One region of the Streptomyces sp. NBC_00400 genome, then DNA from elsewhere that is predicted to be linked to it. Evidence: predicted binding sites of a transcription regulator. Region 1 holds the regulator's gene; the other holds the start of a gene.
The links. The regulator HrcA, encoded in region 1, represses chaperone genes, less so after heat shock. The targets are predictions, from matches to a motif close to TTNGCACTCNGNNNNNCNGAGTGCNAA.
Positions count from the first base shown of each region.

Region 1 (14,488 bases):
TGGGCCGCCGGGTCGCCCGCGCCGTCGCCACCGCCCGCGCCTACAGCCGCCAGGAGCGCATCAGCCAGGTCCTGCAGCGCCGGCTGCTGCCGCGTGGGCGGGCACAGGTGCCCGGCGTGGAGTCGGCGGTGGTCTACGAACCGCGCGAGGGCGCCTGGGCGGGCGGCGACTTCTGGGATCTCTTCGACGCCGGGGACGGCCGCTGGTGCTTCGCCCTCGGCGACGTCTGCGGCAGCGGCCCCGAGGCGGCCGCGGTGACCGGGCTGGCCCGCCCGGTGCTGCGGCTGCTGGCCCGGGACGGCTTCGGGGTGGCCGCGGTGCTCGACCGGCTCAACAAGACCATGGCACGGGAGGCCGCCGACTCGGTCGCGGCGGTCGCGGCGGCGGTGGCGGCGGCCGGGGCCGGGGCGGAGGCGCCGGTCGAGATCCGCGACGAGGGCGAACAGGCCCGCTTCCTGTCCCTGCTCTACGGCGAGATCGTCCCGTACCCCGGAGGCTCCGGCGGCGCCCGCTGCACCCTCGCCAGCGCAGGACACCCGCTGCCGCTGGTGCTGGGCACGGACGGCAGGGTCCGGGTCGTCGCGGCACCGCAGATGCTGCTGGGAGTGGTGGAGGACGCCGCGTACGTCAGCGAATCGTTCGACCTCTGCCCGGGGGAAACGCTTCTGTGCGTCACCGACGGGGTGACCGAGCGGCGCTCGGGGCGGCGGCTCTTCGACGACGAGGACGGTCTGGCCCTCACCCTCGCCGCGGGCGCGGGCCTGGGCGCCACCGCCCTCGCCGACCACATCCGCAACACCGTCCACGCCTTCGGCCCGGTCCCGCCCGACGACGACCTGGCCCTGCTGGTCCTCCAGGCGGCCGGGCCGGGGGTGGCGTAGGCCCGGGTGCCGTAGCCCGGGGTGCCGTAGCCCGGGGGTGCCGTAGGGCACACCGTGTCCGGACCGGCACCGCCCCGCCATGACGGACAATGGTTCCCATGCCTTCCGCACTGCCCGATGGTGAGCCGATGCCCGAGGACGGGGCGCTGCCCGGTCATACGCCGGCGGCCGCCGCCGGCCGGCCCCTGGGCTTCTATCTGCATGTGCCGTACTGCGCGACCCGCTGCGGCTACTGCGACTTCAACACCTACACCGCGAGCGAGCTGCGCGGCTCCGGCGGCGCCCTGGCCTCCCGCGACACCTACGCCGACACCGTCGTGGACGAGATCCGCCTGGCCCGCAAGGTGCTGGGCGACGATCCGCGCCCCGTCGAGACGGTCTTCGTCGGCGGCGGCACCCCGACCCTGCTGCCCGCAGCGGATCTCGGCCGGATGCTGGCCGCGATCCGCGAGGAATTCGGCCTGGCGCCGGGCGCGGAGATCACCACCGAGGCCAACCCGGAGTCCGTCGGTCCCCGCTATCTCGACGGGCTGCTCGCGGGCGGCTTCAACCGGGTCTCCTTCGGCATGCAGAGCGCCAGGCAGCACGTCCTGAAGATCCTCGACCGTACGCACACCCCCGGCCGCCCCGAGGCCTGTGTCGCCGAGGCCCGCGCGGCCGGCTTCGACCACGTCAACCTCGACCTGATCTACGGCACCCCGGGCGAGACCGACGACGACTGGCGGGCCTCCCTGGACGCCGCGATCGGGGCCGGCCCCGACCACGTCTCCGCCTACGCCCTGATCGTCGAGGAGGGCACCCAGCTGGCTCGCCGGATCCGCCGCGGCGAGGTCCCGATGACGGACGACGACGTGCACGCCGACCGCTACCTCATCGCCGACGAACGCCTCGCCGCTGCCGGTTTCACCTGGTACGAGGTCTCCAACTGGGCCACCACCGACGCCGCGCGCTGCCGCCACAACGAGCTGTACTGGACCGGCGCCGACTGGTGGGGCGCGGGCCCCGGCGCCCACAGCCACGTCGGCGGCGTCCGCTGGTGGAACGTCAAACACCCCGGCGCCTACGCCCAGGCCCTTACCGAAGGCCGCTCCCCGGGCGCCGGCCGCGAACTCCTCTCGGACGAGGACCGCCGGGTCGAACGCATCCTCCTGGAGCTGCGGCTGGCGGACGGCTGCCCCCTGGACATCCTCGCCCCGGCGGGGGCGCGGGCGGCGGCGCGTGCGCTGGCGGACGGGCTGCTGGAGGCCGGGCCGTACGAGGCGGGGCGGGCCGTCCTGACCCTCCGCGGACGGCTGCTGGCGGATGCGGTGGTGCGGGATCTGGTGGACTGAGAAGCTGCTGTGCTCGAATGAGTGAACCAATGCGAGGGGCCCGCGGCCCCGCCTAGGCTGCTCCTAGCCTGTGCCGTATACACGGCGACGGGAAACGGAGGCCATGGAGATGACCGCTGTGGATGAACGCCGGATGACGGAGCTCTTCGAGAACCTTGAGGTTCCCGAGGGCATCAAGATGGAGCTCCTCCGGGGGGAAATCGTGATGATGGCGGGGCCTGATCTGGTCCACAACGAGATCGTCGAGGCGGTTCAGGACCAGATCCCCAGGAAACGCTGGAGGCGCCTCCAAACTCAGGACATCGCGATTCTGAGCGAGAGCAGCGAGCCCCAGCCCGACCTCGCGGTGCTGGAACGCGGAGTCGGACCGGACTCCGGACGGTTGCTGCCATCCGAAATGATCACGATGCTCGTCGAAGTCGTCTCCAAGAACAGCGTTGAGCGTGACTACGGACTCAAGCGCTCGATCTACGCTGCGGGCAAGGTGCCCGGCTACCTGATCATCGACCCCATCGTGGCCCACTGCGTCCTGCTCACCGAACCCGTCGGCGGTGGCGACGAGGCCGACTACACGGTGCAGCGGATCACCAAGTTCGGCGACCCTGTGCCGCTGGAACTGCTCGGCATGGAACTCGACACCAGCGAATTCGGGACCCTCCCCAACGTCAGGCCGCACCGCCGGCCGTGACGAAGTCGATCAGCTCCTCCACCCGCCCCAGCAGCGCAGGCTCCAGGTCCTTGTAGGAGCGCACGCAGGACAGGATCCGCTGCCAGGCGGCCCCCGTGTTCTCCGGCCAGCCCAGCGCCCGGCACACCCCCGTCTTCCAGTCCTGCCCGTGCGGGACGGACGGCCAGGCCGCGATCCCGACCGAGGACGGCTTCACCGCCTCCCAGATGTCGATGTAGGGGTGGCCCACCACCAGCGCATGCTCCCCGGTCACCCCGGCCGCGATACGCGACTCCTTCGAGCCGGGTACGAGATGGTCGACGAGGACACCGAGACGGGCGTCCGGGCCGGGGGCGAAGCCGCGGACGATCGCGGGCAGGTCGTCGATGCCCTCCAGGTACTCCACGACCACGCCCTCGATGCGCAGGTCGTCGCCCCACACCCGCTCCACCAGCTCGGCGTCGTGCCGGCCCTCCACATAGATGCGCCCGGCGCGGGCGACCCGTGCGCGGGCGCCGGGCACGGCGAGTGATCCCGACGCCGTACGCGCCGGAGCGGTGGCCGCCGGCCTGTCCTGGGGGCGTACGAGGGTGACCACCCGCCCCTCCAGGAGGAAGCCGCGCGGCTCCATGGGGAAGACCCGGTGCTTGCCGAAGCGGTCCTCCAGGGTGACCGTCGGGCCCTGCGCCGTCTTCTCGCAGCGGATCACGGCGCCGCAGAAGCCCGAGGTGACCTCCTCGACGACCAGATCGGGCTCGGCCGGCACCTCGGGGCCGGGCCGCTGCTTCTTCCAGGGCGGGGTGAGGTCGGGGCTGTAGTGCCTGTTCTGCATGGGGTGGGGCCTGTTCTTCGCGGGGGTCGGTGTTTCGGCCGGGGGTCCGGGGGGCGTCCCCCAGGGGATGCAGTCGTCGGGAGGGCGGGCGGGTGGTGTGGAGCCTGGGAGCAGCGGTGTGGAGGCGGGAAAGGGGCGGAGTGTCAGCGGGCAGTGGTCAAGAAGGCGCGACGCCGAAGCGGGCCGCCAGGGCGTCGCGTTGGGCACGGACGAAGCGGGCGTCCACCACGGCGCCATGGCCGGGAACGTACTGCGCGTCCTCGCCGCCGAGGGCCAGCAGCCGGTCCAGCGCGCCGGGCCACTGCCGGGGCAGGGCGTCGGGGCCCGCCTGGGGCTCACCGGACTCCTCGACCAGATCGCCGCAGAAGACGATCTCCGCCTCCCCGCCCCGGCCCGGTACCAGGACGGCCAGATCGTGGGCGGTGTGCCCGGGGCCGACATTGGCGAGCAGCACCTGCCGGTCGCCCAGCTCGACGGTCAGCTGGCCGTGCACATGGTGGTGCGGGGCGACGAGCAGATCGGCGGCCTCCGCGGCGGCGTCCCGCGCGACGCCCTGCCTGATCGCGTCGTGCCGCAGCTCGTCCTTGCCGCGGCGCAGCAGCTCGCCCAGGCCGGCCGCGCCGAACACCTCGACGCCCGCGAAGGCGGCCGTGCCCAGCACATGATCGAAGTGGGGGTGGGTGAGCGCGATATGCGTCACTTCCCGGCCCAGCACACCGCGGATCGTCCGGCGCAGATCCGCACCGTCGCGCAGGGTCGCACCGGTATCGACGATCATGACTCCGGTGCTCCCCGCGATCACCCCGATCGTCTCGTCCCAGCCCGGCATCCGGCGCCTGGCGACACCGTCACCGAGTCGTTCCCAACCGGCCTCTTCCCAAGCAGTGCGCATACCGAGACGCTAGCGCCATCGCGATAGCGTTGTCCGACAGATCGGCCGAACACGGTCATCGGGCGGTACTCCGCGCGCCCGCCCTTGCCGCGCCCGTGCTACCCGGCCGTACACTGGCTCAAGGTCTGGCACTCGGCCCGTGTGAGTGCCAGGAGAAACGAAGCGGCGGACGGCCGGAGTGGAGGTGCGCGGGATGCTCAGTGAACGCAGGCTGGAGGTGCTGCGCGCCATCGTCCAGGACTATGTCGGGACGGAGGAGCCGGTCGGCTCCAAGGCGCTCACCGAACGCCACCGGCTCGGGGTCTCCCCGGCCACCGTCCGCAACGACATGGCGGCCCTGGAGGACGAGGGGTTCATCGCCCAGCCGCACACCAGCGCCGGGCGGATCCCGACCGACAAGGGCTACCGCCTGTTCGTCGACAAGCTGGCCGGCGTCAAGCCGCTGTCCAGCCCGGAGCGGCGGGCGATCCAGAATTTCCTGGACGGCGCCGTCGACCTCGACGACGTGGTGGGCCGTACGGTCCGGCTGCTGGCGCAGCTGACCCGGCAGGTCGCGGTCGTGCAGTATCCGTCCCTGACCCGGTCCACGGTCCGGCACGTCGAGCTGCTGGCCCTGGCCCCGGCCCGGCTGATGCTCGTACTGATCACGGACACCGGCCGGGTCGAGCAGCGGCTCATCGACTGCCAGGCACCGTTCGGCGAGACCTCCCTGGCGGATCTGCGGGCCCGGCTCAACAGCCGGGTCGTCGGCCGCCGGTTCGCGGATGTGCCGCAGTTGGTGCAGGATCTTCCGGAGTCCTTCGAGCAGGACGACCGCGGCACGGTCTCGACAGTGCTGTCGGTGTTGCTGGAAACTCTGGTGGAAGAGACCGAAGAGCGGCTGATGATCGGCGGCACCGCCAATCTCACGCGCTTCGGGCACGATTTCCCCCTGACCATCCGGCCGGTGCTGGAGGCCCTTGAGGAGCATGTGGTGATGCTCAAGCTGCTCGGGGAGGCCAAGGACTCGGGCATGACCGTACGCATCGGGCATGAGAATGCCCATGAAGGCCTGGCGTCCACATCGGTCGTCACGGTCGGCTACGGTTCGGGCGACGAGGCAGTCGCCAAACTCGGCGTGGTCGGACCGACCCGCATGGACTACCCCGGAACGATGGGAGCGGTACGCGCAGTGGCACGTTACGTCGGACAAATCCTCGCGGAGTCGTAAGTGGCCACGGATTACTACTCGGTCCTCGGCATCGGCCGCGACGCCTCGCAGGACCAGATCAAGAAGGCCTTCCGCCGGCTGGCGCGCGAGCTGCACCCGGACGTGAACCCGGATCCGAAGACCCAGGAGCGGTTCAAGGAGATCAACGCCGCTTACGAGGTGCTGTCGGACCCGCAGAAGAAGCAGGTCTACGACCTCGGCGGGGACCCCCTCTCGCAGGCCGGCGGCGGCCAGGGCGCGGGCGGCTTCGGCGCGGGCTTCGGCAACTTCTCCGACATCATGGACGCCTTCTTCGGCACCGCGTCGCAGCGCGGACCGCGCTCGCGCACCCGCCGTGGCCAGGACGCCATGATCCGGCTCGATATCGAGCTGAACGAAGCCGCCTTCGGCACCACCAAGGACATCCAGGTCGACACCGCCGTCGTCTGTACGACCTGCAGCGGTGAGGGCGCGGCTCCCGGCACCTCGGCGCAGACCTGCGACATGTGCCGCGGCCGCGGTGAGGTCTCCCAGGTCACCCGGTCCTTCCTCGGCCAGGTCATGACCTCCAGGCCGTGCCCGCAGTGCCAGGGCTTCGGCACGGTCGTGCCGACGCCGTGCCACGAGTGCGCCGGCGACGGCCGGATCCGCTCGCGCCGCACGCTCACCGTCAAGATCCCGGCCGGTGTCGACAACGGCACCCGCATCCAGCTCGCGGGCGAGGGCGAGGTCGGCCCCGGTGGCGGCCCCGCCGGTGATCTCTATGTGGAGATCCACGAGGTGGCGCATTCGGTCTTCCAGCGGCGCGGCGACGATCTGCACTGCACGGTCACCATCCCGATGACGGCGGCTGCGCTGGGCACGAAGTGCCCGCTGGAGACGCTGGACGGGGTGGAGGAGATCGATGTCCGGCCCGGTACCCAGTCCGGGCAGTCGATTCCGCTGCACCAGCGCGGCGTGACCCATCTGCGCGGCGGCGGCCGGGGCGATCTCATCGTCCACGTCGAGGTGATGACGCCGTCCAAGCTCGACGCCGACCAGGAAGACCTGCTGCGGCGGCTGGCCAAGCTCCGCGGGGAGGAGCGGCCCACGGGGCAGTTCCAGCCGGGGCAGCAGGGTCTCTTCTCGCGTCTGAAGGATGCGTTCAACGGGCGATAGCCCCAGGTGAGCCGGGGGTCGCAGCCGTTCCGCGCGGCGGCGCGGCGGCCTCGGCCCGGGTTCGGAACGGCGCGGTGGGCGTGACACGATGTGCTCATGCCCACCGCACTGACCGATCTCTGCCGCCACCCGATCGTGCAGGCCCCGATGGCGGGAGGCGGCTCCGGACCGGAGCTGGCCGCCGCCGTCTGCGGCGCCGGCGGTCTCGGCTTCCTCGCCGCCGGCTACAAAACCGCCGACGGCATGTACCAGGAGATCAAACAGCTGCGGTCGCTGACCGACCGGCCCTTCGGCGTCAACCTCTTCATGCCGCAGCCCTCGCTGGCCGACGGCTCCGTCGTCGAGGTCTACCGCGAACAACTCGCGGGCGAGGCCGCCTGGTACGAGACCGAGCTCGGTGACACCGACGGGCCCATCGACGACGGCTACGAGGCCAAGCTCGCGATCCTGCGGGACGATCCGGTGCCGGTGGTCTCCTTCACCTTCGGCTGCCCCTCGCGCGCCGTCCTCGACTCCTTCGCCGCGGTCGGCACGTACACGGTCGTCACGGTCACCACCGCCGCCGAGGCGCAGGCCGCCCAGTGGTCGGGCGCCGACGCGGTGTGTGTGCAGGGCGTGGAGGCCGGCGGCCACCAGGGCACCCACCGGGACGATCCGCATGCGGACGGGACCGGCTCGGGGCTGGGGCTGCTGGCGCTGCTCGGCCAGGTCCGTGAGGCCGTGCAGATCCCGGTGATCGCCGCGGGCGGGCTGATGCGCGGGGCGCAGATCGCGTCGGTGCTGGCCGCCGGGGCGAGCATGGCGCAGCTGGGCACCGCCTTCCTGGCCACCCCCGAATCGGGCGCCAACCCGCTGCACAAGCAGGCGCTGACCAACCCGCTGTTCACGCATACGGAGTTGACCCGGGCGTTCTCCGGGCGGCCCGCCCGCGGACTGGTGAACCGCTTCCTGCGCGAGCACGGCCCGTACGCCCCGGCCGCCTACCCCGCCGTCCACTACCTCACCTCCACGGTGCGCAAGGCCGCCGCCAAGGCGGGCGACGCGCAGGGCATGAACCTGTGGGCGGGGCAGGGCCACCGGCTGGCGCGGGAGCTGCCCGCCGGGCGGCTCGTGGACGTACTGGCGGTCGAACTGGACGCGGCGCGCGCCGCGTTGAGCCGCCCGGGCGCCGGCGGTGCCGCATGACCGCTCCGGTGTTCCTCGTCGATTCGCTCGCGGACATACGGGCCGGCGGCACGCTGACCCTGGACGGTCCCGAGGGCCGGCACGCGGTGTCGGTGCGCCGGCTGCGGGCCGGTGAGGAGGTCGTCCTGACGGACGGCCACGGCACCGGCGCACACGGCACGGTCGCCGCCGTCGAGGGCAGGGACCGGCTCACCGTCGCGGTCGCCGAGCTGCGCACCGAGGCGTCGCCGGACCCCACCATCACCGTCGTCCAGGCGCTCCCCAAGGGCGACCGCGGCGAGCTGGCCGTCGAGACGATGACCGAGACCGGTGTGGACGCCATCGTGCCCTGGGCGGCGGCGCGTTGCGTCACCCAGTGGAAGGGCGAGCGGGCCGCCAAATCGCTGGGCAAATGGCGTGCCACGGCCCGTGAGGCGGGCAAGCAGTCGCGCCGGCTGACCTTCCCCGAGGTCGCGGACCCGCTGACGACCAAGCAGGTGGCCACCCTGCTCGCCGACGCCGACTTCGCCGCCGTCCTCCACGAGGAGGGCAGTTCCCCGCTCGCCACCGCCGAACTTCCCGCCGAGGGCCGGATCGTGCTCGTCGTCGGGCCGGAAGGCGGGGTCTCCCCGGAGGAGCTGACCCTCTTCGCCGAGGCGGGCGCCAGGCCCTACCGCCTGGGGACGACCGTGCTGCGCACGTCCACGGCGGGCACCGCGGCCACGGCGCTGCTGCTGGGGCGCACGGGGCGCTGGAGTTAGGGAGCCACATTCCAGGGCCGGTCTTCCGGCCCGGGGCGGGGCCGGCGGAGCACGAGGCCGGCAGAGCGGACCGGCCCGGCCGGCGGGGACCGCGCGGCGTGGGGTGGGGTGGACGCCCGGGTACGGCCCGCCCGGTAGCATCCGAGGCCGTGCGCACCGTGCGCAGGACGGATGACCCGGGAGGAGCCACCGGTGGCGGGAGAACCGCAGGCGGACTGCCTGTTCTGCAAGATCGTGGCGAAGGAGGTTCCGGCGACGATCGTCCGGGAGACCGACACCACCGTCGCGTTCCGCGACATCAACCCCCAGGCGCCCACCCACGTCCTGGTGATCCCCAAGGTGCACTACCCGGACGCGGCGAGCCTGGCCGCCGCCGAACCGCAGATCATCGCCGACATACTGCGCGAGTCCCGCGAGGTCGCCGCCGAGGACAAGGTCGAGGACCGGGGCTACCGGGTCGTCTTCAACACCGGCGCCGGCGCGGGCCAGACCGTCTTCCACGCCCACCTGCACGTGCTCGGTGGCCGCGGCCTGCAGTGGCCCCCCGGGTAACGCACCGTGTCCGTACGTGAATTGGTGGTTCTCGGCACCGCGAGCCAGGTCCCCACGCGGCACCGCAACCACAACGGCTACCTGCTGCGGTGGGACGGCCAGGGGCTGCTCTTCGACCCCGGCGAGGGGACGCAGCGGCAGATGCTGCGCGCCGGGGTCGCCGCCCACGACCTCCACCGGATCTGCATCACGCACTTCCACGGCGACCACTCGCTCGGCCTGGCCGGGGTGATCCAGCGGATCAACCTCGACCGGGTGCCGCACCCGGTCACCGCCCACTACCCGGCCAGCGGGGAGCACTTTTTCGACCGGCTGCGCTATGCCACCGCGTACCGGGAGACGGTCCGGCTGGTCCAGCGGCCGGTGGCCGTGGACGGTGAGCTGGAGCGCTCGGCGGCGTACGTCCTGGAGGCGCGCAAGCTCTCGCACCCGGTCGAGTCCTACGGCTACCGGCTCATCGAACCGGACGCGCGCCGGATGCTGCCCGAGCGGCTGGCGGCGCACGGCATCGCCGGACCGGACGTCGGGCGCCTGAGGCGGCTCGGCGAGCTGAACGGCGTCACCCTCGACGAGGTGAGCGAGCGGCGCCCCGGCCAGCGCTTCGCGTTCGTCATGGACACCCGGCTGTGCGACGGCGTCCATGCGCTCGCCGAGGGGGCGGACCTGCTGGTGATCGAGTCGACGTTCCTCGACGAGGACGTCCAACTGGCCACCGACCACGGACACCTGACCGCCGGGCAGGCGGCGCAGGTCGCGGCGTCGGCGGGGGTGCGGCACCTCGTGCTGACGCACTTCTCGCAGCGCTACGACGACCCCATGGAGTTCGAGCGGCAGGCCCGCGAGGCGGGCTTCACGGGCGAGCTGACCATCGCCAAGGACCTGATGCGGGTGCCGGTGCCCAAGCGGCGCTGAACGCCCGGCGGAGTTCCGTCCGCCGGGCGTGCGCCGTGCTTCCACGGGCGTGCGCCGTCTTTCTACGGGTGTGTGCCGCGCGTCTACGGCAGGAAGTACATCGGGTTCGGCAGCTTGAACGTCCGGTCCCCGGCGCCGCCGTTCAGGTCGCTGTACTGGTCCCCGAAGTTGGCGACGAGGCGGTAGCCGAGGGATTCGATGTGCTTGCGGGTGCCCGACTTGTACTCGACCGTCGTGCAGGTGGCGCCGCAGGGCAGGTAGGCCGGCGGGTGCTCCTTGTTCTTCAGGTAGACGTGCCGGGTGTCCAGGGGCACGTCGTAGCCGACGTTCTTGAGGTTGCGCACGCTCCAGTCGCGCTGCGCCTCCTTGCGGCCGGTCAGGAAGAACACCTCGGCGCCCTTGGCGTGCGCCCAGTTGACGAGCCGGTTCATGCCGAAGACCGGGTCCATGTCGTGGTGGGCCAGGTACTTGTCCTGGCTCTCCTCGGTGTAGTGGAAGCCGACCTGGAGCTCGTAGTTGTAGGTGAGCAGGGTCGTGTCGTCCATGTCGAGGACGATGGCGGGCTTGGCCTGCTTGCCCTGCTTCCCCGTCCGGCTGTGCTGCGCAAGGGCCGTGGACAGGTAGCTGCGGGCCTTGGCCTCGATGCCGCGGACCTGGCGGGCGTAGTTGCTGTGCGGGGAGGCGTAGTGCTCGCCGTCCGCCGTCACGGTGTCGCCGTAGTACGCCTTGATCTTGTCCTGCACCTGCGTGAGGTTGGGGACCTCTTTGTCGGTGCGCGGCACGGAGTGTTCGGCGGTGGCCTGGCCTATGCCGAAGACGGCGGTGCCGGTGACGAGAGCGGCGACCGTCGCGGCGCCGAGCCGGGCCCTGCGGGTGAGGGCGGGGCGGAAACGGGAGGGGCGGGGCATGCGCGGCTCCTTGGGAGACATCAGTGGACTTCGTAGGTCTAACAGAGCCTCAAGTCGGTCTCTACGCGCGAAGATTCAACCCTTGGTAAAGGCTCATGGGAGATCACGGACCCGGCCGTGGTCCTGTGCGGGGTGGCCCGGCACGCGTACGGTGAGGCACGGATCGGTGGCGGTGCGCCACAGTGGTCCCGTACGTGATCTTTGAAAGGGGCTGTTCCGATGGCACAGGAAGTGCGCGGCGTGATTGCGCCGGGGAAGAACGAACCGGTCCGGCTGGAGACCATCCTGGTGCCGGATCCGGGCCCCGGCGAGGCCGTGGTGAAGATTCAGACGTGCGGGGTGTGCCACACCGATCTGCACTACAAGCAGGGCGGCATCAACGACGACTTCCCGTTCCTGCTCGGACACGAGGCGGCCGGCGTCGTGGAGTCGGTCGGCGCCGGCGTCACCGATGTGGCGCCGGGGGACTTCGTCGTCCTGAACTGGCGGGCGGTGTGCGGCCAGTGCCGCGCCTGTCTGCGGGGCCGCCCCCAGTACTGCTTCGACACCCACAACGCCCGTCAGAAGATGACGCTGAAGGACGGCACGGAGCTGTCCCCTGCGCTGGGCATCGGCGCCTTCGCCGACAAGACGCTGGTCGCCGCCGGACAGTGCACCAAGGTCGACCCCCGGGTGGCGCCCGAGGCGGCCGGGCTGCTGGGCTGCGGGGTGATGGCGGGCATCGGCGCCGCGATCAACACCGGGGGCGTCGGGCGGGGCGACTCGGTCGCGGTCATCGGCTGCGGCGGCGTCGGCAACGCGGCCGTGGTGGGCGCGCGGCTGGCCGGCGCGGTCACGATCATCGCCGTGGACATCGACGACCGGAAGCTGGAGACCGCGCGCTCCATGGGCGCCACCCACACGGTCAACTCCCGTAACGCCGACCCCGTCGAGGCGGTCCGCGAACTGACCGGCGGCTTCGGCGCCGACGTCGTCATCGACGCGGTCGGCCGCCCCGAGACCTACCGGCAGGCGTTCTACGCCCGCGATCTGGCCGGGACCGTCGTCCTGGTCGGCGTCCCCACCCCGGACATGACCCTGGAACTGCCCCTCCTGGACGTCTTCGGCCGCGGCGGCGCGCTCAAATCCTCCTGGTACGGCGACTGTCTGCCCTCCCGCGACTTCCCGATGCTGGTCGATCTGCATCTGCAGGGCCGGATCGACCTGGGGGCGTTCGTCACCGAGACCATCGGCATCGAGGACGTGGAACAGGCCTTCGCGCGGATGGAGTCGGGCGATGTCCTGCGTTCGGTGGTGACGCTCTGATGGCGGCCCGTATCGACCACCTGGTCACCTCCGGAACCTTCTCGCTCGACGGCGGCACCTGGGACGTCGACAACAACGTATGGATCGTCGGCGACGACGAGGAGGCGATCGTCATCGACGCCTCCCATGACGCCGACGCCATCCTCGAAGCCCTCGGCGGCCGGACGCTGCGCGCGATCGTCTGCACCCACGGGCACGACGACCACATCGACGCGGCCCCGGCGCTGGCCTCCCGCACCGGCGCCCGGATCCATCTGCACCCCGCCGACCTGCCGTTGTGGAAGATGACCCATGCGGACACCGCGCCGGACGCGGAGCTGGCGGACGGCCAGGTGCTGACCATCGCCGGTACGGATCTGACCGTGCTGCACACCCCGGGCCATGCGCCCGGCGCGGTCTGCCTCTACGCCGCCGACCTGGGCACCGTCTTCACCGGCGACACCCTCTTCCAGGGCGGCCCCGGCGCCACCGGCCGGTCCTTCTCGGACTTCCCGACGATCGTGACCTCGATCCGGGACCGGCTGCTCACCCTGCCGCCCACGACCCAGGTCCGTACCGGACACGGCGACCCGACGACGATCGGGGCGGAGGCCCCGCACCTGGACGAGTGGATCAAGCGGGGGCACTGAGGGGCGCGCGGGGCCGCTGAGGCCGCGCGGGGCCATTAACGCGCGGGGCCATTAAGGGGAGGGGCGGCCGCATCCCGTAAGGGTTGCGGACGCCCCTTGCGGGCCACAACGCGGCGTGGGCGGAGGGTATTCCGGCGGTGGGCGGTGGGCGGTGGGCGGTGGGCGGAGGGCGGAGGGTGTTCCGTTCCGGGGCTCCGCTACCTCACACCTCCTTACGACGCCATCTCAGGAGGCCTCTTCAGGAAGCCTCCTCACGCCTCCCCGGCCGCCCGCTCCAGGATGCGGGCGGCCACCGCGGGGGAGTCCACCAGCGGATGCAGCGCCAGCGCCCGCAGCGCGGCGTCCCTGTCCTTGTAGACCGCTGCCTCCACCGTCGCCCGCTCCACCGCCTTGACCTGCAGCATCAGCCCCAACTGGTCCTCGGACAGCGGCGCACACGGCAGCGGCCCGGCGCCCTGCGACGTCACCTCGCACACCGTCTCCACGATCGCGTCCGGCGCCAGCTGCGGCACCGTCGTCCCGTTGCGGACATTGAGGATCAGCCGGGTCCCGCTGTCGCCCACGATGGCGTGCATCAACGCCAGCGCCACCCGGTCGTAGCCACCGCCCTCCAGGTCGTGGCTGTCGCGCTGCCAGCCGCCACTGGCCTCCCTGCTGTGCGCCATATACGTCTCCTCGCGCTCCAGCCGGGTGCGCTCCCACAGCTCGTACGCCCCCTTCGGGCCGCCGGCCGACGCGGCCCGCTCGAAGAAGCCGCCCTGCTGCTGATCGAGGAATTCACCGCGGGTCTCGGTGGTGTCCCGTACGGAGCCGAGGGTTTCGCGGCGGAAGTAGTAGTAGTGCAGATACTCGTTGGGCAGCACGCCCAGGGTCCGCAGCCAGTCGGCGCCGAAGAGCCGGCCCTCCTCGAAGGAGCCCAGCGCGGCGTCGTCGGCGAGCAGCCCCGGCAGCAGCTCGGTGCCGTCCAGCGTCAACGACCGCAGCCAGCCGAGGTGGTTGAGCCCCACATAGTCGTAGCCGACCCGGCCGGTCTGGTCGAAGGCCGCAGGGTCCACGCCGGCCGCCCGTGCCGCCCGGCGCACCAGCCCCACCGGCGAATCACAGATCCCGATGACACGGTCGCCCAGCACCTGGGACATCGCCTCGGTGACCGTGCCCGCCGGGTTGGTGAAGTTGATGACCCACGCCCCCGGGGCGAGAGCCGCGATCCGCTCGGCGATGTGCAGGGCCACCGGGACCGTCCGCAGGCCGTAGAGGACACCGCCCGCGCCGACCGTCTCCTGGCCGAGCACCCCCTCGGACAGCGG
Region 1 covers NZ_CP107940.1:5,715,885-5,730,372, forward strand. The annotation lists gene OHS81_RS24925 (ATP-binding SpoIIE family protein phosphatase) at 1-881, shown strand, start outside; gene hemW (radical SAM family heme chaperone HemW) at 980-2,212, shown strand; gene OHS81_RS24935 (Uma2 family endonuclease) at 2,322-2,900, shown strand; gene OHS81_RS24940 (DUF3097 domain-containing protein) at 2,878-3,711, opposite strand; gene OHS81_RS24945 (MBL fold metallo-hydrolase) at 3,869-4,603, opposite strand; gene hrcA (heat-inducible transcriptional repressor HrcA) at 4,797-5,813, shown strand; gene dnaJ (molecular chaperone DnaJ) at 5,814-6,950, shown strand; gene OHS81_RS24960 (nitronate monooxygenase) at 7,047-8,135, shown strand; gene OHS81_RS24965 (16S rRNA (uracil(1498)-N(3))-methyltransferase) at 8,132-8,875, shown strand; gene OHS81_RS24970 (histidine triad nucleotide-binding protein) at 9,068-9,427, shown strand; gene OHS81_RS24975 (ribonuclease Z) at 9,434-10,339, shown strand; gene OHS81_RS24980 (HAD family acid phosphatase) at 10,423-11,247, opposite strand; gene OHS81_RS24985 (S-(hydroxymethyl)mycothiol dehydrogenase) at 11,467-12,552, shown strand; gene OHS81_RS24990 (MBL fold metallo-hydrolase) at 12,552-13,181, shown strand; gene OHS81_RS24995 (6-phospho-beta-glucosidase) at 13,433-14,488, opposite strand, start outside.

Region 2 (14,488 bases), 1.0 Mb from region 1:
CCTGTACGGCACCTCCATGCCGTACGCCCAGTTCTTCGACCGCGGGGAGGCGCTGCACGGCGTCTACGAGGACATCTTCTCCGGGGCCGGCTCGCACGGCTGCGTCAACCTCACCATGACGGACGCGCGCAGGGCCTGGGAAGTGCTCGACAAGGGCGACATCGTGCACGTCTGGGGGCGGAAACCCGGCGTGTGAGCACGGTTTTCCCGCCCGTCCCCCGGGGCTGCGCAATGTCGCCTGCGACACTGAGGGGGATGAACGAGACAGTGAAGCGTGCCCGTGCCGCCATCGACGTCGCCGCCGTGCGGTCGAACGTCCGTGCGCTGCGGGACCGTGCACCCCGGGCAGAGCTGATGGCCGTGGTCAAGTCCGACGGCTACGGGCACGGGGCGGTGCGCTGCGCGCGCGCCGCCCGCGAGGCCGGTGCGGGCTGGCTGGGCACGGCACTGCCCGAGGAGGCGTTCGCGCTGCGGGCGGCCGGTGACACCGGGCGGCTGCTGTGCTGGCTGTGGACGCCCGGCGGCCCCTGGGGGCGGGCGATCGAGCAGGACATCGACGTCGCGGTGAGCGGGCTGTGGGCGCTCGACGAGGTGCGGGCGGCGGCCCGGGCGTGCGGCCGCACCGCCCGCGTCCAGCTCAAGGTCGACACCGGCCTGGGCCGCAATGGCTGCCCGCCCGCCGCCTGGCCGGAACTGACCGCCGCGGCCCGTGCCGCCGAGGCCGAGGGCACGGTGAGAGTCACCGGCGTCTGGTCGCACTTCGCCTGCGCCGATGAGCCCGGACACCCCTCGATCGCCGCCCAGCTGGACGTCTTTCACGCAGCGCTGAAGACCGCCGAGACGGCCGGGCTGCGCCCCGAGGTGCGGCATATCGCCAACACCCCGGCGCTGCTGACGCTGCCCGAGGCGCACTTCGACCTGGTCCGCACCGGCATCGGCATCTACGGCATCTCGCCCAGCCCCGAGGTCGGCACCTCCCAGGACTTCGGGCTGCGGCCGGCGATGACCCTGGAGGCCTCGCTCGCGTCGGTCAAGCGCGTCCCGGGCGGTCACGGCGTGTCGTACGGGCACCACTACACGACGTCCGGCGAGACCACCCTGGCGCTGGTCCCGCTCGGCTACGCCGACGGCATCCCGCGGCACGCCTCCGGGGTCGGCCCCGTGCTGGTCGCCGGTGCGTGGCGGACGGTCGCCGGGCGGATCGCGATGGACCAGTTCGTGGTCGACCTGGGCGGCGCGCATGCCGAGCCGGGCGATCCGGCCGTGCTGTTCGGCCCCGGGGACCGCGGTGAGCCGACCGCCGAGGACTGGGCCCGCGTGGCCGGAACCATCGGGTATGAGATCGTCACCCGGATCGGATCCCGGGTGCCACGCGTCTATGTGGACAACGGCACGGGGAGCGAAGCCGAAGGAGACAGCGCGCTCACGGGGGGTACGGCATGACCGAGGGACAGGAAGCCGCCGCGCAGGCGGTCGAGACCGCGGCCGAGGTGGCCGGCAACTGGGCGAAGGCGGGCCGGCACGCGGGTGTCGCCGGCGCCGCGATCGGCGTGGTCGCGGCGGGCGCCGCGGCCGGTGTGGCGATAGAGCGGCTGACGGTCGGCCGCGGGATGCGGCGCCGCGCCCGGCTCGCGCTGGACGCCGCGGGCCCGTACGGCACGCTGCGCGGCACCCCGGGCGCCGCGGTCGCCGAGGACGGCACCGAGCTGTACTACGAGGTCGACGAGCCGGGCCCGCCGGAGAAGGACGACGTGGCGGCCAAGGGCGCGGTGAACGGCAAGCACGGCAAGCACGGCAAGAACGACCGGTCCGCCAAGCCGGTCCGCGGCAAGGAGGCCCGCGCCGCACAGGAGGCCCACGGCGGTCTGCGCAAGCGGCTGACGGCGGCGCTGGGCCGGCGCTCGCCGGCCCCCACGGTCGTCTTCAGCCACGGCTACTGCCTGAGCCAGGACTCCTGGCACTTCCAGCGCTCCGCGCTGCGCGGCACGGTGCGCACCGTCCACTGGGACCAGCGCAGCCACGGCCGCTCCTCGCGCGGCCACGGCCAGATCGACGGCACGGAACCGGTCACCATCGACCTGCTGGGCCGGGACCTGAAGGCGGTGCTGGACGCCGCGGTCCCCGAGGGGCCGATCGTGCTGGTCGGGCACTCCATGGGCGGGATGACGGTGATGGCGCTGGCCGACCAGTTCCCCGAGTACGTCGCGCAGCGGGTGGTCGGGGTGGCCCTGATCGGCACCTCGGCGGGCCGGCTCAGCGAGGTCGGCTTCGGGCTGCCGTCCATGGGCGTCAAGGCCTTCCACTGGCTCGCGCCGGGCGTCCTCAAGGCGCTGGGCTGGCAGCGCGAGATCGTCGAGCGCGGACGGCGGGCCACCGCCGACCTCTTCGCGGGGCTGGTCAAGCGCTACTCGTTCGGGACGCCGGAGAAGGTGGACCCGGGGATCGCCCGCTTCGGCGAGCGGCTGATCGAGGCGACCCCGATCGATGTGGTCGCCGAGTTCTTCCCGGCGTTCGCGGTGCACGACAAGACCGAGGCGCTGGTGGCGTACGACGCGGTGCCCGCGCTGGTGCTCGCCGGGGAGAGCGATCTGATCACCCCGGCCGACCACAGCCGGACGATCGCCGAGGTGCTGCCCGACGCGGAGCTGGTGTGTGTCCCCGGCGCCGGGCATCTGGTGATGCTGGAGCGGCCCGAGCTGGTCAATGAACATCTGGTGTCGCTGGTGGAACGGGCGAGCGTGGCGGCCCGCAGCTCGCGGCACGCCCGCGCCTGAGGCGCCCGGGACCTGGCGCCGGCCGGGCGGCAGGGCACAGCCTGCCGCCCCGCGGCGGCATCACCGAGGGGCGGTGGCCGGGCGACGGGCGGGACGTACCATTTGCGGCATGAGCACCACCGGAGCGATTGCGCATGTCACCGTCAAGTCCCCCGACCAGATGCAGGAGTTGGGCCGCCGGCTGGCCCCGCTGCTGCGCCCCGGCGACCTGGTACTGCTCACCGGTGAGCTGGGCGCCGGCAAGACGACGCTGACCCGTGGCCTGGGCGAGGGGCTGGGCGTCCGCGGCGCCGTGACCTCGCCCACCTTCGTCATCGCCCGGGTGCACCCCTCGCTGACCGGCGGCCCCGCGCTGGTGCATGTCGACGCGTACCGGCTCGGCGGCGGGCTGGACGAGATGGAGGACCTGGACCTCGATGTCTCGCTGCCGGAGTCGGTGGTGGTCGTGGAGTGGGGCGACGGCAAGGTCGAGGAGCTTTCCGAGGACCGGCTGCACGTGGTCATCGGGCGCGCCGTGGGTGCGGATGCGCCCGGTGGTGCGGGCGGGCATCCCGAGGACGACGTGGACGATGTGCGCGAGGTGACGGTCACCGGCCTCGGCGCACGCTGGGCGGACGCCGGCCTGCCCGCGCTGGAGACCTGCTGACGGCCGTCCCGGGAGCCGTCGGCGGCGGTGGCGGGCCAGTCGGCGGCGGACCGGCGGGCGCCGATCCGGACAACACCGCCCGGTAGTTTCCGACAAGCCGTCGGTAAGATGTTGCGTACCCGGTACCGGGCGTGGTGACATGGGAGGAGACCCCAGTTAGGTCAGCCTAAGTAGCGAGCCTAGCTTCTGTCGCTCGTCCCAGGAGCCCCGGGAGGCGTCCATGTCGGCCCACCAGCCCTCCACCACGCCTGAAGGGCGCGGGGGCACCCCCGTCGCGGCGGCCGCGTGCGCCGCGGCCGAGACGCCGACCATGAATGAACTGCTGGCGGCCGGTGCCGCGGCCAGCGCCGTCTCCACACCCCCCGACGCTGCCGAGGAAGCCCGCCGGGACAAGCCCGCGGAGCCGTCCGGCGCGCCCGAAGCGGAGGACGAGGACCAGGACGGGCCCCGGGCCGCGTCCACCCCGGGCCGCGATGCGGCGTAGCCCGTAGGGGCGAATGCGGCGGCCTGCGGAACCGGGCCGGGCCGTGCGGTCAGGAGACCACGACGACCTTGGTGCCGTGCAGGGCGAAGTCCCACATCGCCTTGCCGTCGGTCCGCGACTCACGGATGCCACCGGTCCGCTTCCCCGAGCCCGGGTCGGGCATGGAGCCGTCGACGGCCGCGCTGAAGCCGACGGTGACGCCTTCCACACTCGCGAACCGCACCACATGCTCGATCGCGATGCCGTCCGAGCCCGTGACGCTCACCGAACGCGAGGCGACGGCGTACGCGCCCAGCGGCGGGCCGACCGTGCTCGGCGTGACCGGGTACGTACGCACCGCCTTGCCGTCCGCGCCGACCAGCCAGACCCGCTTGGCGTCCAGCGAGTAGACGATCCGCCGGCCCTTGCCGGACGAGGGCGGGACCGGGGCCACGGCCGGGGCCTTGTCCTTCTTGCCGCCGTGCTCCGGCGGGCTCTTGGGCACGCTGTGGCGGGGGTCCTTGCGGGTCTGGGTGAGGGTGTCCGGAGCGGACGCCGCGGCCTGGTAGCCGAGCACACCGACCACGACCACGGCAGCCGTGGTCAGCGCGGTGACGATCGTGCTGCTCTTAGCGGGCACCGCTGTGCACCTTTCCTCCCTCTCCCTGCCCGGTGGCGGGGAGCCCCGGACCTGGGAATGCCGGGCTGCTTGCTGCTGGGCTACGGGGGCGACGGTAGCACCGCGACAGGTACCTCCGGCCGAGCCGTAGTCTTAAGGACGTGCTGCTGCTAGCTCTTGACACCGCCACCCCCGCCGTCACCGTCGCGCTCCACGACGGCACCCGGGTCCTCGCCGAGTCCCGCCAGGTGGACGCACGCCGCCACGGCGAGCTGCTGCTGCCCGCCGTCGACCGGGTGCTGGCCGAGGCGGGGCTGAAGCTCGATGCCGTCAGCGACATCGTGGTCGGCGTGGGCCCGGGCCCGTACACCGGGCTGCGGGTCGGCCTGGTGACCGCCGCGACCTTCGGGGCGGCCCTCGGCATCCCCGTCCACGGTCTGTGCTCCCTGGACGGCCTCGCCTACGCCTCCGGGCTCACCGAGCCCTTCGTCGTGGCCACCGACGCCCGCCGCAAGGAGGTCTACTGGGCGCGCTATGGCGATGCCCGTACCCGCCTGACCGAGCCCGCCGTCGACCGTCCCGCGGACATCGCCGGCCAGGTGGCCGGCGTCCCCGCGGTGGGCGCGGGCGCGGTGCTCTACGACACGGTCTTCACCGGTCTGCGGCGCGAGGCCCCCGAGCACCAGTCCGCCGGGGCGCTGGCCGCGCTGGCCGCGGACAAGCTGGCCGCCGGCGAGGAGCTGCCGCCCCCGCAGCCGCTGTACCTGCGCCGTCCGGACGCCCAGGTGCCCGCCAATTACAAGGTGGTCACTCCCCGGTGACCACCCGCCCGTCGCCCGACCGGAGCCCCGCGGCGCCCCCGCCGCCCGGCGGGGCCCCTGAGTCCGGCGCGGCGCTGCGCGAGATGCGCTGGTGGGACATCGCGCCGGTGCTGGAGCTGGAACGGGAGCTCTTCCCCGAGGACGCCTGGTCGCCGGGCATGTTCTGGTCCGAGCTGGCCCATGCGCGCGGCCCGTACGCCACCCGCCGCTACCTCGTCGCCGAGCTGGAGGTGCCGCCGCGCAGTGGCGACGATGAGGGGCGGCGGGCAGGCCGGCTGGTCGGCTACGGCGGGCTGGCCGCCGTCGACGGCACCGGCGACATCCAGACCATCGCCACCGCCCGCGAGATGTGGGGCACCGGCCTCGGCGCCCGGCTGCTGACCGAACTCCTCGGTGCCGCGACGGACTTCGAATGCCACGAGGTGCTGCTGGAGGTGAGGGTCGACAACCTACGCGCCCAACGCCTCTACGAGCGCTTCGGCTTCGAGCCGATCGGTTTCCGCCGCGGCTACTACCAGCCCGGCAACGTCGACGCCCTGGTCATGCGGCGCACCACCCAGACCTCCTCCGAAGCACCCTCCGTACAAGGAACTTGACACTCATGGCTGACTCACGCGGCGGACCGCTCGTCCTCGGCATCGAGACCTCCTGCGACGAGACCGGTGTCGGCATCGTCCACGGCCACACCCTGCTCGCCGACGCGGTCGCCTCCAGCGTCGACGAGCACGCCCGCTACGGCGGTGTGGTGCCGGAGGTGGCCTCGCGCGCCCACCTGGAGGCGATGGTCCCCACCATCCAGCGCGCACTGAAGGACGCCGGGGTCGCGGCGTCCGACCTGGACGGGATCGCGGTCACCGCGGGACCGGGCCTGGCCGGTGCGCTGCTGGTCGGCGTCTCGGCCGCCAAGGCGTACGCCTACGCCCTGGGCAAGCCGCTCTACGGCGTCAACCACCTCGCCTCGCACATCTGCGTCGACCAGCTGGAGCACGGCCCGCTGCCCGAGCCGACGATGGCCCTGCTGGTGTCCGGTGGCCACTCCTCCCTCCTGCTGGCCCCGGACATCACCTCCGACGTGCGGCCGCTGGGCTCGACGATCGACGACGCGGCGGGCGAGGCCTTCGACAAGATCGCGCGGGTGCTGAACCTCGGCTTCCCGGGCGGCCCGGTCATCGACCGCTACGCCCGCGAGGGCAACCCCGACGCGATCCGCTTCCCGCGCGGACTGACCGGCCCCCGCGACCCGGTCTACGACTTCTCCTTCTCCGGCCTGAAGACGGCCGTCGCCCGCTGGATCGAGGCCAAGCGGGCGGCCGGCGAGGAGGTGCCGGTGGCGGATGTCTCGGCGTCCTTCCAGGAGGCCGTGGTGGACGTGCTGACCCGTAAGGCCGTCCGGGCCTGCAAGGACAACGGCGTGGACCACCTGATGATCGGCGGCGGGGTCGCGGCCAACACCCGGCTGCGGGCGATGGCCGAGCGCCGCTGCGAGGACGCCGGGATCACCCTGCGGGTGCCGCGGCCCAAGCTGTGCACCGACAACGGCGCGATGGTCGCCGCCCTGGGCGCCGAGATGGTGGCGCGGGGCAGGTCCGCCTCCGCCTGGGACCTCTCCGCCGACTCGTCCCTGCCGGTCACCGAACCGCATGTGCCCGGGGAGACCGGCGAGGAGCCGCCCGCCGTCCCGCACCACCACGACCACGACCACGTCCACGAGATGAGCAAGCACAACCTCTACTCCTGAGGCCGCCGCGAGGGCTCGTTTTGTCGTGTCGCGAGTCCTCGCGCCGTCCCCGGCCCGAGCTCCGGCCATAGGTCTTACCCTGGCAGGCAGCACCGGGCGCGCACGTGGGGAGGCGGCAGGCTGTGGACTGGTTCTGGTGGGTCTTCATCTTCTTCATGGCGGGCGGCTTCGCGAAGGTCGCCGACATCGCCCGCACGGCGCTGCGCACGCGCCACGAACGCAAGATGGAGCGGCTGGAGACCGCCCGTCAGGAGCGGCAGGAGCTGGCCGCCGCGCACCAGCCGCCGCAGCCGGTGTGCGGCTGCACCCACCACCTCGCCAAGCATGACAAAAAGGGCAAATGTCATGAGCTGGTGGAAGTCGCGGTCGCCTGGGACGCCGACCACAAGCCGGTGCAGTACGAGGCGGGCCAGTGCACCTGCCAGCAGTACATCGGCCCGCAGCCGCTCTCCCAGATCTACGCCGAGGACCTCACCGACCTGGCGTGAGCGCCGGCACCGGCCCGGCGTGAGCGCCGGTCAGCAGGCGTCCGCCGCCGGGTGCCCCAGCAGCATCGTCGGGGCGCCGGCGACCCGGGTCAGGAAGATCGTGCAGGAGTTGCGGCCGCCGCCGAGCTTCAGCTTCCTGCGCAGCTCCTCCGGCTCCACCGCCGAGCCGCGCTTCTTGATCACCGCGATGCCGACCTCGCGCTCCCGCAGCAGCGCCTTGAGCCTCTTCATATGGAACGGCAGCACATCGGTGATCGCGTAGGCGGTCGCGTAGGGCGTTTCGGTCAGTCGGTCCGCGGTCAGGTACGCGATCGTCGGATCGATCAGCCGCCCGCCGATCTGCCGGGCGACATCCGCGACCAGATGGGCGCGGATCACCGCCCCGTCCGGCTCGTACAGCCAGTCCCCGACCGGCCCCGGCTCGGGGTCCGGCAGCCCCGCGCCCAGCAGCGAGTCCCCGGCCGGGAGCAGCGTGGCCCGGCGGCCGCCGGGCGTGATGCGGCCCGCCCCGCACTCCGCCGCGTCCTCTGCCGCGCCGAACCACACCACGGCCTCCTTGACGTCGCCCCCGTCCGAGATCCACTCCGTCTCGGCGTCCTCGGGCAGCGCCTCGTGCGGCACCCCCGGCGCGATCTTCAACGCCGCGACGGGAGCCTTGCGGGCCGCCTCGATCGCCCATGACAGCGGCGGCGAGTACGCCTCGGGGTCGAAGATCCGGCCGCCCCTGGCTTTGCCGCGCCGCGCCGGATCCACGAACACCGCGTCATATCCCGCCGTGTCGACCTCCGTCACGTCCGCACAGCGCACCTCGATCAGCTCCGCGAGCCCCAGCGCCTCGGCGTTGGCCCGGGCCGCCGCACAGGCCAGCGGGTCACGGTCGACGGCCAGCACCCGGATCCCGGCCCGGGCCAGCGCGATCGCGTCACCGCCGATACCGCAGCACAGGTCCGCCAGCGTCCGCACGCCCAGCGCCGCGAGCCGCGCGGCGCGGTGGGCGGCGACCGTGGCCCGGGTGGACTGCTCCACGCCGTTCGGCGTGAAGTACATCCGGCCCGCGTCCGCCCCGAACTTCGCTGCCGCGCGCTGTCGCAGCCGCGCCTGCCCGAGCGCGGCGGAGACCAGCGACGCGGGGTGGTCACGGCGCAGCCGGGTGGCTGCCGCCAGCTCGTCCGACGGGGTGTGGTCCCGCAGCTCGGCCAGCAGCGATTGCCCCTCCGGGGCGAGGAGGCCGGCGAAAGCGTCTAGGTCGTTCACGGTGTCATTGTCCTCCCACGTTTTCGGCTTTCCCGCCGTGGGGGCTGCTCGCCGTTTCGCTGCGCTTTGCCTCGGCCCGTTTTCGGCTGTCCCTCCGTGGGGGTTTCTCGCCGTTTCGCCTGGCGGCGGGCGGGGTCCGCTGCGCGGGGCTGTGGGTGCGGTGACGGGCCTGCGGGGCAGGGGTGTGGGACTGCTTCGCTTTACGTCCCACACCCCTGCCCCTCCGGCCCGTCCCCTCCCGTGGGTGAGTAAGTGAACGTGGGTGGGGGCGGGCCACGGGCGTGGCCGTTTTCCCGTGCCGACGAGGTGCGCCGGACCACTCAGGTTCACCCCCACCGGCCTTTTCCCACCCTCCAGCGGGAGGTGACGGGCCGGAGCGGGTGGGGTGCCGGACGTAAAGCGAAGCAGTCCGGCACCCCACCCGCGCAGGCCCGTCACCGCACCCCGACAGCCCCGCGCAGCGGACCCCGCCCCGCGCAGCGGACCCCGCCCCGCGCAGCGGACCCGCCCCGCGCAGCGGACCCGCCCCGCGCAGCGGACCCGCCCCGCGCAGCGGACCCGCCCCGCGCAGCGGACCCGCCCCGCGCAGCGGACCCCGCCCGCCGCAGGCGCAACGGCGGGAAAGCCCAAAGCGGGGCGGAGGCAAAGCGCAGCGGATCGGCCCGCCGCCAGGCGCAACGGCGAGAAACCCCCACGGCGGGACAGCCGAAAACGTGGGAAAAGATCAAGCCGGCTCCCGCCGGCGCTGCGCATGGTCGCTGATCCGCAACAGCAAGGCCACCATGACCCAGTTCGCGACCAGGGAGGAGCCCCCCTTGGCGAGGAAGGGGAGGGCCTTGCCGGTCAGCGGGATGAGGCCGGTGACGCCGCCGGCGACGACGAAGACCTGGAGCAGGAGCGCTCCGGAGAGCCCGACCGCGAGGAGTTTGCCGAACGGGTCGCGGGCGGTCAGTGCCACCCGCAGCCCGCGCTGCGCCAGCAGCACGTACAGCATGATCACGACCATCACCCCGGCCAGCCCCATCTCCTCGCCGACGGTGGTGAGGATGAAGTCGCTGTTGCCGGCGAAGCCGACCAGCTCCGGGTGGCCCTGGCCGAGGCCGCTGCCCGAGATGCCGCCGCTGCCGAAGCTGAACAGCGACTGCGCGGCCTGCTCGGAGATCAGCCCCGGCGGTCGCTGCTTCTCCGGCAGGAAGATGTCCATCGGGTGCAGCCAGGCCATGATCCGGCCCTTGACGTGGGGTTCCGTGGAGCCGACGACCGTGGCGCCGACCGCGGCCATGGCCAGGCCGCAGAGCACCCAACTGGTGCGCTCGGTCGCCATGTACAGCATGATCACGAAGACGCCGAAGAAGATCAGCGAGGTGCCCAGGTCCCGTTCGAAGACCAGCACCAGCAGGCTGATCACCCAGATGGTGAAGATCGGTGCGAGCTGTCGCCCCGGGGGCAGTTGGACGCCCAGGACGCGGCGTCCGGCCAGTGCCAGGGCGTCGCGGTTGACGGTGAGATAGCCCGCGAAGAACACCGAGATCATGATCTTCACGAACTCGCCGGGCTGCAGCGACAGCGGCCCGAGCAGGATCCAGCGCTTGGCGCCGTACATATCGGCGCCGAAGAAGGCCGGGGCCATCAGCAGCACCAGCGCGACCACCATCGTCAGATAGATGTAGCGCTGCAGAATGCGGTGGTCGCGCAGCACCAGCAGGATCGCGATACACACCGCCACCCCGATCACCGTCCACACCAGCTGTCCGCTCGCCGCCTCGGCGATCTTCAGCCGGGGCGTCTGCGCATAGGTGATGTCCAAGCGGTGCAGCAGCACCAGGCCGAGCCCGGTCAGCAGCGTCGCCAGCGGCAGGATCAGCGGATCGGCGCGGGGCGCGAAGCGGCGCAGGACCAGGTGCGGGACCAGCGCCACGAAGAACATGCTGATGGCGAAGCCGGCCAGCCCGCCGGGCAGCCGTCCGGTCATCGACAGGCCGGTGCAGGCGTACCCGAAGTCCGCGATCAGCACGGCGAGGGCGAGCAGCCATGCCTCGGTCCGCCGGCGGTCCGGTGCCTGGGCCAGCGCGGCGAACGTCATGGTGCGCTCGGCGTCGCTCTCCCGCTGCCGGGCCGCACGGGGAACGCTGGTCTGTCCACGCACGGGTTTCCTCCGCCACTGATCGTCGAGGCCGCGGGCCGGCCGGGATGTGCCCGGTTCGTCGGTCGGCAGTCGGGGAGGTAGACGAGGCAGCCGGTGGCGTGGTTGCGAGGGAAGGGGAAGGTGTGTCCGATTTGATGAGAACGTGGCCGTGATTCGGCTTCTGTCCCGTCCCGGCCCCGCCCTGGTCCCCTCCCGGCCCCGCCCCGGTCCCGTCCTGATCCCGCCCCGGTCCCGCCGCGGAAGGCCTGGCCGGCCGGGGTGCGGCCCGTCGTCGGCCGCGGCTCGGGACGGTCCGTCAACCGGAACGGAGGCAAGCGCACCCCGCCGCGCTGGCACTCCGCTTGACCGAGTGCTAACCGCGTCATAGTCTCGGCGTTGGCACTCTCCAGTGGGGAGTGCCAGACACACAGCGACGGGCAGGTCCGGCACCCGCGACGACGGATCGACCTGGTCGCCACCTCAGACAGTTAACCCCGTGAGATCTCCGAAGGGGGAGGTCGGATCGTGACGACCACCAGCTCCAAGGTTGCCATCAAGCCGCTTGAGGACCGCATTGTGGTCCAGCCGCTCGACGCCGAGCAGACCACGGCCTCGGGCCTGGTCATTCCGGACACCGCCAAGGAGAAGCCCCAGGAGGGCGTCGTCCTGGCCGTGGGCCCGGGCCGTGTCGAGGACGGCAAGCGCGTCGAGCTCGACGTCAACGTCGGCGACGTCGTGCTCTACAGCAAGTACGGCGGCACCGAGGTGAAGTACAACAACGAGGACTACCTCGTTCTCTCGGCTCGCGACGTGCTCGCGATCGTCGAGAAGTAAGTCACCCAGTTTTGCCGTGATCTGCGCCCCTGGTTCCCGCGTCTAAACAACCCGGGGCAGGGGCGCAGTTCGTTTGAGCGACAGCGGTCCCCACGTCGTGGCCGAGGATCGCAATGAGAGGACTTGAAGCAACCCATGGCGAAGATCCTGAAGTTCGACGAGGACGCCCGTCGCGCCCTTGAGCGCGGCGTCAACAAGCTTGCCGACACGGTCAAGGTGACGATCGGCCCCAAGGGCCGCAACGTCGTCATCGACAAGAAGTTCGGCGCGCCCACGATCACCAACGACGGTGTCACCATCGCGCGTGAGGTCGAGGTCGACGACCCGTACGAGAACCTGGGCGCCCAGCTCGTCAAGGAGGTGGCGACCAAGACCAACGACATCGCGGGTGACGGCACCACCACCGCCACCGTGCTGGCCCAGGCGCTGGTCCGCGAGGGTCTGCGCAACGTCGCCGCCGGCGCCTCCCCGGCCGCCCTGAAGAAGGGCATCGACGCCGCCGTCAAGGCCGTCTCCGACGAGCTCCTGGCGACCGCCCGCCCGATCGACGACAAGACCGACATCGCCGCCGTGGCCGGCCTGTCCGCGCAGGACAAGCAGGTCGGCGAGCTCATCGCCGAGGCGATGGACAAGGTCGGCAAGGACGGTGTCATCACCGTCGAGGAGTCCAACACCTTCGGTCTGGAGCTGGACTTCACCGAGGGCATGGCCTTCGACAAGGGCTACCTGTCGCCGTACATGGTCACCGACCAGGAGCGGATGGAGGCCGTCCTCGAGGACCCGTACATCCTGATCCACCAGGGCAAGATCGCCTCGATCCAGGACCTGCTGCCGCTGCTGGAGAAGGTCATCCAGGCCGGTGCCTCCAAGCCGCTGCTGATCATCGCCGAGGACGTCGAGGGCGAGGCCCTGTCGACCCTGGTCGTCAACAAGATCCGTGGCACCTTCAACGCCGTGGCCGTCAAGGCCCCCGGCTTCGGTGACCGCCGCAAGGCCATGCTCGGCGACATCGCCACCCTCACCGGTGCGACCGTCATCGCCGAGGAGGTCGGCCTCAAGCTCGACCAGGCCGGTCTGGACGTGCTCGGCACCGCCCGCCGGGTGACCGTCACCAAGGACGACACCACCATCGTCGACGGTGGCGGCAACTCCGAGGACGTCACCGGTCGCGTCGCGCAGATCAAGGCCGAGATCGAGTCCACCGACTCCGACTGGGACCGCGAGAAGCTCCAGGAGCGCCTCGCCAAGCTCGCCGGTGGCGTGTGCGTCATCCGCGTGGGTGCGGCCACCGAGGTCGAGCTCAAGGAGAAGAAGCACCGTCTGGAGGACGCCATCTCCGCGACCCGCGCCGCGGTCGAGGAGGGCATCGTCTCCGGTGGTGGCTCCGCTCTGGTCCACGCCGCCAAGGTGCTGGAGGGCTCCCTCGGCAAGGAGGGCGACGAGGCCACCGGTGTCGCCGTCGTCCGCCGCGCCGTCGTCGAGCCGCTGCGCTGGATCGCGGAGAACGCCGGCCTCGAGGGCTACGTCATCACCGCGAAGGTCGCCGAGCAGGACAAGGGCAACGGCTTCAACGCCGCCACCGGCGAGTACGGCGACCTGGTCAAGGCCGGCGTCATCGACCCGGTGAAGGTCACCCGCTCCGCCCTGGAGAACGCCGCGTCGATCGCCTCGCTGCTGCTGACGACCGAGACCCTGGTCGTCGAGAAGCCCGCGGAGGACGACGCTGCCGAGGCCGGTCACGGCCACGGGCACGCGCACTGACGCACAGCGCCGGGCAGTTCGCTGCCTGACGTACGAGACCCGGTCCCTGCCGTGTGCGGGGGCCGGGTCTTCCGTTTGTGCGGGGCCGGGGCGTGCGTTTGCGCGGGGAGGAACCTCAGGGCCGGGCGGCCCTCCTTTTGGCCGTCGGGGCCGCTTTGGCCCGGGCGGCGGTCAGGCCGAATGGGGCAGCTGCTCCGGCCGTACGGGATCGGTGAACGGCCGTCCCTGGGCATAGCGTTCGAGCTCGTCCAGGGCGTGATCGGCCAGGCGGTGGAGTTCGGTGCCCAGTGACCCCGCCACGTGCGGGGTGAGCAGGACATTCGGCAGCTCGTACAACGGAGAGCCGGCGGCCGGGAGTTCGGGTTCGGTGACGTCGAGGACGGCGTGCAGACGGCCGGAGACCAGCTCGGGGAGCAGGGCCGCCCCGTCGACCAGCGAGCCGCGGGCGGTATTGACCAACGTCGCGCCGTCGGGCAGCAGGGCCAGTTCGCGGGCGCCCAGCAGATGGCGGGTGGCGGGCAGCTGGGGGGCGTGCACGGTGACGATGTCGCTGCCGGCGCAGAGGGCGTCGAGGGGGACCGGCCGTACGCCGAGCCGGGTGGCGTCGGCGTCGGTCACGTAGGGGTCGTGCAGCAGGACGTGCAGATCGAACGGGCGCAGCAGCTCGATGACGCGGCGGCCGGTACGGGAGGCGCCGATGACGCCGACGGTGCGGCGGTAGTTGCCGGCGGCGCCGAGTTCCCGGTGCCAGTCGTGGGCGGTGCGCAGGCCGCGGTAGCGGTGGGCGGCGTGCAGTACGCGTTTGTTGGCGAAGAGGATCGCGGCGAGGGTGTATTCGGCGACCGGGAGGGCGTTGGCGGCGGCGGCCGAGGCGACGGCGATACCGCGCTCCCAGCAGGCGTCGGTGAGGTGGTGTTTGACCGAGCCGGCGGCGTGCACGACGGCGCGCAGCCGCGGGGCCGCGT
Region 2 covers NZ_CP107940.1:4,711,783-4,726,270, forward strand. The annotation lists gene OHS81_RS20660 (L,D-transpeptidase) at 1-196, shown strand, start outside; gene alr (alanine racemase) at 256-1,443, shown strand; gene OHS81_RS20670 (alpha/beta fold hydrolase) at 1,440-2,774, shown strand; gene tsaE (tRNA (adenosine(37)-N6)-threonylcarbamoyltransferase complex ATPase subunit type 1 TsaE) at 2,884-3,420, shown strand; gene OHS81_RS20680 (hypothetical protein) at 3,641-3,904, shown strand; gene OHS81_RS20685 (L,D-transpeptidase) at 3,954-4,523, opposite strand; gene tsaB (tRNA (adenosine(37)-N6)-threonylcarbamoyltransferase complex dimerization subunit type 1 TsaB) at 4,664-5,323, shown strand; gene OHS81_RS20695 (GNAT family N-acetyltransferase) at 5,320-5,919, shown strand; gene tsaD (tRNA (adenosine(37)-N6)-threonylcarbamoyltransferase complex transferase subunit TsaD) at 5,925-7,061, shown strand; gene OHS81_RS20705 (hypothetical protein) at 7,184-7,549, shown strand; gene OHS81_RS20710 (class I SAM-dependent methyltransferase) at 7,580-8,803, opposite strand; gene OHS81_RS20715 (FtsW/RodA/SpoVE family cell cycle protein) at 9,528-10,886, opposite strand; gene groES (co-chaperone GroES) at 11,454-11,762, shown strand; gene groL (chaperonin GroEL) at 11,898-13,523, shown strand; gene OHS81_RS20730 (hydroxyacid dehydrogenase) at 13,695-14,488, opposite strand, start outside.
Region 2: the regulator HrcA is predicted to act here: its motif matches at 11,279-11,305, upstream of groES (co-chaperone GroES).